Regions from separate parts of the Streptomyces sp. DF42 genome, predicted to be linked through region 1. Evidence: riboswitches for the same ligand, from Rfam matches in the RefSeq annotation. Region 1 holds a riboswitch; the other holds the start of a gene.

Region 1 (3,786 bases):
GGGACGCACGGAGCCGCTCGGGGGAGATGTTGGAGGCTGCGATGTGCCGCACCTTGCCCGCCGTCACCAGCTCGTCGAGCGCGCCGATGATCTCCTCGACCGGCACCTCCGGCTTGTCGAAGTGCGTGTAGTACAGATCGATGTGGTCGGTGCCGAGGCGGCTCAGGGAGGCGTCCGCGGCGGCCTTGATGTTGGTGGCCGTCAGGCCCGGGAACGCGGGGTGCTGGCTGACCTTGGTCGCGATGACGACGTCGTCGCGGTTACCGCGCGCCCTGACCCACCTGCCGATGATCGTCTCGGACTCGCCGCCCTCGTTGCCGTCGACCCACGCCGAGTAGGAGTCGGCGGTGTCGACGAAGTTGCCGCCCGCGGCCGCGTAGGCGTCGAGCACGGCGAAGGACGCGGCCTCGTCGGCGGTCCAGCCGAAGACGTTGCCGCCGAGGGAGAGGGGAAAGACCTCCAGGCCGGAGGAGCCGAGCTTGCGAAGAGAAGTCATGTAGTGCGTCAACACCCGCCTCGGAGGGCGATCTTCCGCTACGGCCGCAAAATCCCCGTAAACAAGCGGAGTCAGCCATTCCGGTAGCTGGGCAGCGGAAACCGGCGGTCCTGACGTCGCGGGGATGCCGTCAGAACCGCCGGGATCAGAAACAACAGGAAGGACAGAGAGAACAGGAAGAGCGGGGAGAAGCCGAGGTCAGGAAGAAGCGGAGGTCAGGGGGTGAGGCCCTTGCTGCGCAGCCACGTCATCGGGTCGATGCCCGTGGCCTGGCCGTTCAGGTGGACCTCAAGGTGCAGGTGCGGGCCGGTCACGTTGCCGGTGGCCCCGACACGCCCGATCACATCGCCCGTGGCGACCTTCTGGCCGACGCTCACGCTGATCGACGACTGGTGGCAGAACCAGAGTTCCGTTCCGTCGTCGAGCGTGATGATCGTGCGGTAGCCGTACGAGCCCGCCCAGCCGGCCTCCGTGACGGTGCCGCTGTGGACGGCCCTGATGAGCGTGCCCGTGGGGGCGGCGAAGTCGAGACCCGTGTGGTAGCCGGAGGACCACATGGAGCCGGCCTGTCCGAAGGTGCCGGTGATCGTGTACGACACGACCGGCAGCTTGAACTGCTTGGCCAGTTCGGCGAGTTTGGCGGCCTCGGCCTTCTTCTTGGCCTCCGCCTCGGCCTTCTCCTTCGCGGCCTGAGCCTTGGCCGCGGCCGTCTTCTCCGCCTGGGCGGCGGCGTCGTCGACCTGCTTGGCGAAGAGGGCCTCGGTGACCGACTGGGCCTTGCCGTCGACCTGGACCTGCTGGCTCTCGGCCTGGGCCATGATGCGGTTGCGCAGCGCCTCACCGGCGTCCGCGGCGCCCTGCGTGGTGTCGTCGGAGCTGACACCGACGTCACTGAGGGCGGTGGCGGAGCCCTTGGAGGCGTCCGAGGAGCCGCCGAACACGCCGCCCACGGAGGGCAGGTCGGGCAAGGAGATGGACACCGGGGGCTTGCCGGTGTTGGCGCTGGCCATACCGCCCGCGCCGACGGCGGCTATGACACCGACGCCGAGAACCGTGGAGCTGCGGGCGAGTCCCCCGCCGCGCTGCTTGGAGACACGGTGCCGGCCGCGTATCGGGCGGAGGGAGTCCTCGGTGGGGTTCCACTCCTCCCACGGGCCCTCGTCGGTGCGGGGGCCGGCGAAGCCGAATGGCTCGGTGCTCGGCACGAACGGCGCTGCCGGGGCAGGCGGGTTGGACGCCACGTAGGCGTGCTCCTTCCTTCCTTCTCGCCTACCGGGTTAGCTGACGGGTTCGGAGCAGGAAGGTCTCCTACGCGCGTATACCTGCCGTGGGTTCACGGCGGCTTCAGCGCGATTCACCCCAGGGTGGTGGTTCCCCGGTTCCCTTGCGGGATTCGGCGCGTGCGCACGGAGCCGTCTCTTGTGACGGCTGGGACGACCGCGCTGCGTTATCGAACGTTAATAGACCCGGGGTGCCGTTGCCAGCTGTTCTGCTTGATCATTAATGCTTCTTGGCCTGGACGTAGGGCACATGAGCGGCCAAAAACGGGCGAGTTGGCCAAGCCTCAGGATTCACACAGGCACTGACGGTGTGTCAGTTGTTATGCGGAGGGCGCTCGCTCGATCACACCCGGTCACATCACGGCAGGAGAGACAAGGAGGGGCGCGGAGAAGCGCGGAGGGAAAGGGAGCGGGAAAACACTCAGGGCCGGAATCCAGTTACTGGATTCCGGCCCTGAGCCTTGAGTAGCGGGGACAGGATTTGAACCTGCGACCTCTGGGTTATGAGCCCAGCGAGCTACCGAGCTGCTCCACCCCGCGTCGTTGTGTAACCAGCATACGCCATCCGTGGGGTGCTCAGGACCACGGTCACCACCGCGGGTCACGACCCCGGCAGATGCCGGTTCGGCGCCTTGGCCTGCTCCTCGTACTCCGGCAGTACGACGACGTCGACGCCCCGCGATGCCAGCAGCCCGCTGCCGTCCGCCTCCGTGACGAACGTGTCCGGCTCCCGCCACGCCGTGACCACCCGCCGTACCCCCGCGTCGAGGATCAGTCGTGCGCACGGCCTGGGCCGGGAGGCGCGGTGGGCGCAGGGCTCCAGGCTGCTGTACACCGTCGCCGCCGCGAGCCTCGGATCCGCCGGGTCGAGCTTGGCCAGGGCCGCCTCCTCGGCGTGCACGGCCGGGTCGCCGCCCTCGCGCGAGTGACCGCGGGCGAGCTCCGTACCGTCGGCGGCGACGATCACCGCACCCACGCTGAAGGCCGTGCGGGAGGGCGGGCACTGCGCCGCCAGCTCGCAGGCGAGGGCCAGCCAGCGGCGGTCGGCGGCGGCGGGGAGCGCGCCGGTGCCGGGGGCCGTGGGCTCGTAGCGCATGAGGACGACGTCCTCGATCCGCCGGGCCTCCGTCAGGCGCAGGCGGCCGCCCTGGTAGGCGCCGGGGCCGAAGAGGCGGGGCGCGTCCGGGTCGCCCACGAAGAGGGGGGCGAGCACGAGCTGGAGTTCGTCGGCGAGGCCCTGCTGGAGGAGCTGGGTGTGGATCGTGCCGCCGCCCTCGACCATCAGGCGCCGTACGCCGCGCACGTCGTGCAGATGCTCCAGCAGCCGCCGCCAGTCGAGGTCGGGGCCGAGCGGAGCGACGTCGGCGGCGAGGCCGAGTGAGCGGGCCCGCTCGGCGCCCTTGTCGGTCGTGAAGACGAGCTTTTCGCCGCCCGTGTGCCAGAACTTCGCGTCCGGGTCCAGGTCGCCGGAGCCGCTGACGGTGACCTTGAGGGGGTACTCCGGCCTCCCCGCCGCGACCCGGGCGGCCCGGCGCTCGGGCGAGTTGACCAGCAGCCGCGGGTTGTCGGCGCGGATCGTGCCGGCGCCGACGAGGATCGCGTCGACGGACGCCCGCACCTCGTCCACGCGGTCGAAGTCGGCCGGGGAGGAGAGCAGGAGGCGTTCGGGGCCGGTGTCGTCGAGGTAGCCGTCGAGGGAGACGGCGGCGGACAGCAGGACGTAGGGGTACGGCATCGGACGCGCTCACTCTCGGCGGCGGGCGGGGCGGGCTCGGACGGTCGGACCGGGCTCGGACGGGCGGGGCTTGGTTCAAGTTTGAAACAAACCTACACTGGGGGCATGACGACTCGCTGGCTCACCTCCAAGGAGCAGCGCGCCTGGCGCGCGTACATCGCCGCGGCGCACCTCCTGGAGGACGCGATCGACCGGCAGCTCCAGCAGGACGCCGGCATGCCGCACCTGTATTACTCCATCCTGGCCAATCTCTCCGAGGTGCCCGAGCGGCGGCT
Region 2 (3,786 bases), 1.5 Mb from region 1:
CATGGACGTACTCATCCATCTCTTCGTCGGCCTGCACATCATCGGCATCGCCGCGCTGCTCGGCGGCTTCCTCACTCAGATGAAGGCGATGGGGCAGGGCACGGCCCGCTTCGTCCCCGGCATGCTGCACGGGGCGCTGACGATGCTGGTCACCGGCGCGATCCTGGTCGGCCTCAACCAGGCCGACGGCCATCACGTCAACACCGTCAAGATCGGCCTGAAGCTGGCCCTGCTGGTCGTGGTCCTCGGCCTGGTCTATGTGAAGCGGGACGACGAGAAGGTCGACAAGAGCATGTTCGGGGTGGTGGGCCTGCTCACCACGGCGAACATCTTCATCGCGGTGCTGTGGACCTGATGCCGACGCGGGCCGACGCGACGGCCCCCGCGGCGACGGCCACCCACGCCGCCACGGCGATCCACAGCAGCACCTGCCCGGGCCCCTTGAGCCTCGGGACGTCGAGGGCGGCGGAGGCGGACAGCCCGGCCGCCGCCGTCATCCCCATCGGGAACACGGTCGCCCAGCGGCGCGCGTCGTAGCCGAGCCGCGGCCGGACCACCTCGGCGACGAGCAGTACGGCGCAGCAGGCGATGTCGAGCACGAGCAGCGCGACGGTGACGGCGCGCAGCACGCCGCGGTCGTCGTCGTTCCACAGGTACAGGCGTGCGCTGTCCGCCGCGAGGAGCCCCGATCCGGCGAGCGCCGAGATGGCGAGCGCCCCGCCCGCCACCCAGTGATCCCCGTGGCCCTGAGTGATCTGCCGCAGGTCGAAGCGGGCCAGCGCGAAGCCGTAGAGCACGAGCCCGAGCCAGAACAGCACGAGTGCCGCGTGCGCGAGCCATGCCGTCGTCTCGGCTGCGGCGAGCGCGGCGCCGAGCACCGCGAGCCCCTGTGTGGCCACGCAACACAGGAACACCGAACCCGGCATGCGATGCCACCAGTGCCATACGACGTCGACGAGCAGTACGGGCCACAGCACGGCCGCCAGCGCGAGCAGGGCCTCGGCGAGGGTCTGCCATCCGAGGGCGGCGAACCGGGTCCCGAGTACGGCGGTCGCCGCGACGGCGGTGAGCGAGTCCGGTGTCCGCGCCTGTGCCAGCCACCTCTCCGGATCCCGCACCAGACGCGCGCCGAAGTCCGCCGCCAGCCCCACCCAGGCGACACAGGTCAGGACCAGGGCGATCCGCGACAACACCTCGTACCCGGTCAGATGCAGCCCGACCGACACGATGCCGGTCGCCATCAGGGCGGCCCCGGCCGCCGGCGAGCGCTGCGCCCACCAGGCGCGGAAAGCGGAGGAGGCGGACATGGGGCCGAGCCTAGGGAGACCCGCCGCCGCAGGGGCGCGGGGCACGCGCGCGTGGGTCCAAAAACACCTGCACGCGCGCGTGCCCCGCTCCGGGGTGCCTCAGGCCGGCCGCACCACGCTGTGGATGATCGATTCGCCGCCGTAGTAGACCGACTCCTCGCGGACGTACGCGCCGGGCTTCGGGGCGTGGATCATCATGCCGTTGCCGATGTAGATGCCGACGTGGCTGATGTCGTCGTAGAAGAAGACCAGGTCGCCCGGCTGCGCGTCGGCCAGGGGGACGGTGGTGCCGGCGTTCACCTGGTCGTAGGTGGTGCGCGGGAGGCTGACGCCCGCGGCCTTCCAGGCGGCCTGGGTGAGGCCGGAGCAGTCGTAGGAGCCGGGGCCGGTGGCGCCCCAGACGTACGGTTTGCCGATCTGCGCACGGGCGAAGGCGAGCGTCTTCTCGGCCTTCGTGGCGTACGAGGAGCCGGTGCCGGAGGTACTGCCCGAGTCCGCGGAGGAACCGCTCCCGCCGGCCGAGGCCTCCTCCTTGGCCTTCTGCTCGGCCGCCTGCCGCTCGGCCAGCTCGGCCGCCTTGCGCGCGGCCTCCTGCTCCTTCTTCCGCTGGATCGCCGCGAGCCGAGCCTTCTCCTCGGCGGTCAGCTTCGACAGCAGCTCGCGCGCGCCGGAGAGCTTCGCCTGCACCGTGGACTTGGCCGTCTGCAGGTCGCTCTGCGTCTTGGTGAGCGTCTGAAGGCTCTTGGAGGCCTCCTGCCGCTTCTTCATCGTCGCGGACTGCTCGGTGAAGTAGTCGTCGACCGCGCTCTTCTGGCGGGAGGTCAGCCGGCTCATCAGATGCGTCTGGTCGAAGTAGTCCTGCGGCGAGTCGGCGAGCAGGAAGGTCGCCGTGTCGGGTGCGGCGGCGCCGGTCCGGTACTGGGCGGCGGCGTAGGAACCGAGTTCCTCCCGCTCCGCGTTGAGTTTCTGGGTGCGCTGGGCGACGTCGTCGAGGAGGGTGTCGACGCGCTTGCGCTGCGTCGTGGTCTTCTCTTTGGCCGCGTTGTACTTCTCGGTGGCCGACTCCGCCTGGCGGTAGAGGTCGTCGACCTTCTTCTCGACTTCCTCGAGACTGGGCTGCCCGTCGGTGGCGGGGGCGGCAATGGCCGACTGGGACAGCAGGGCCATGGAGGTGAGGGCGGCCGTGGCGAGAGCGGGGGTGCGTATGCCTGCTACGCGCGTAACAGCGGGGCGTGACTTGCGGTGCGACGCCAAGGGAGGCGACTCCTTCCACGTTCCGCCTACCGAGTTAGCTGTCGGGTTCGGGCGGGTGGTTCGGAAGGGTTGCCCTACGGTCCGCGCCCCGGAAAGGAGTCGGACCGATTCACCCCGGGATCGGTGGGTCCCCGGCTCCGGATGCGCGGCGGCATACCGGACTCAGCGGAGGCTGCTCGGCCCGGCGACGTTCGCCGGTGGGTGTCGTGCGGCCTGCTCGGAACGGTAGCCAACTCGTGGGGCCCGTGTGAAGGTTGATGTTCGATATGCCCGATACATTTTCGTGACCTTGGGTCAGGGCGTCGCGAAACGTGGTCCTTCCGCAATGATCTGCGTAGATTCATGCGCCTTCTGACCGGACTGACGGCATGCGCCCGCTTCCTGGCGCTAACTTCCAGCCGGCCGCGGTCAGGTACCGCGCTGGGTGAGGGGGTACGGCCATGAGAAAGCGCGCAGCACCCGTCTTGGGCACATCGGTCGCCCTGGCCGCCACCGCGGCATCGCACCCGCGAGCGACTCCGGCGGACACTTTGGCGGCAAGCCGGTGATCCGCGTGATCGCCAAGGACCTCGACAATCCGCGTCGGCTCTCCTGCGACCGCGGTCGTCCGTACGTCGCCGAGGCCGGCCGCGGCGGCAGGAAGTGCCTCGGCGAGGGACCCGAGGGCCCGACCTGCATCGGCCTGACGGCGGCGGTCGGCAAGGTCTTCCGCGAGGGGGCGCCCTGGAAGCACCACCGCCTGGTCGACGGCCTGCCTCGGCCGGTGCCCCCGACGGGGGCTTCGCGGTCGGCCTGAACGGCGTCTCGGCCTGCCACGGCAGCGTCTGGGGCGTGGAGACCTGGGCCCGAAGCCGGTGTGCCCACCGCCCGGCCCTGGAACAAGCTCGGCAACCTGCTGTCGATCGACCGGGCCAGGGCCAGGATCGCCGCCGACGTCTCCGCCGAGGAGCTGACGTGCAACCCGCACGAGACGGCCGTCGACTCCGATCCGTACGCCGTCCTGGCGCTCCCCGACGGCCGCAGGATCGTCGCGGACGCGGCCGGCAACGACCTGATCGTGGTGCCCAGGAGCGGCAGGGCCCGCCCGTTCACGGTCTTCAAGGACCACGACGGGCACGAGGCCGTCCCCACCTCCCTGGCCCTCGGCCAGGACGGCAACCTCTACGTCGGCGAGCTGAACGGCGAGCCCGCGAAGCCCACCGCGCGCGTGTGGCAGGTCGACCCC

The links. A riboswitch is a leader RNA that binds a small molecule or an ion and turns the genes downstream of it on or off. The one in region 1 is predicted to bind cyclic di-AMP.
Region 2: another riboswitch for cyclic di-AMP. It lies ahead of ACYUED_RS27585 (C40 family peptidase); the one in region 1 lies ahead of ACYUED_RS20340 (M23 family metallopeptidase).

Annotation. Positions count from the first base shown of each region.
Region 1 is NZ_CM177859.1:4,473,873-4,477,658, forward strand. Features, by position in the region: gene ACYUED_RS20335 (aldo/keto reductase) at 1-496, opposite strand, end outside; gene ACYUED_RS20340 (M23 family metallopeptidase) at 712-1,737, opposite strand; cyclic di-AMP (ydaO/yuaA leader) riboswitch at 1,748-1,905, opposite strand; tRNA gene ACYUED_RS20345 (tRNA-Met) at 2,243-2,316, opposite strand; gene ACYUED_RS20350 (dihydrofolate reductase family protein) at 2,378-3,511, opposite strand; gene ACYUED_RS20355 (MarR family winged helix-turn-helix transcriptional regulator) at 3,617-3,786, shown strand, end outside.
Region 2 is NZ_CM177859.1:5,990,233-5,994,018, forward strand. Features, by position in the region: gene ACYUED_RS27575 (hypothetical protein) at 2-355, shown strand; gene ACYUED_RS27580 (tellurite resistance/C4-dicarboxylate transporter family protein) at 333-1,307, opposite strand; gene ACYUED_RS27585 (C40 family peptidase) at 1,407-2,561, opposite strand; cyclic di-AMP (ydaO/yuaA leader) riboswitch at 2,570-2,739, opposite strand; gene ACYUED_RS27590 (hypothetical protein) at 3,115-3,357, shown strand; gene ACYUED_RS27595 (ScyD/ScyE family protein) at 3,418-3,786, shown strand, end outside.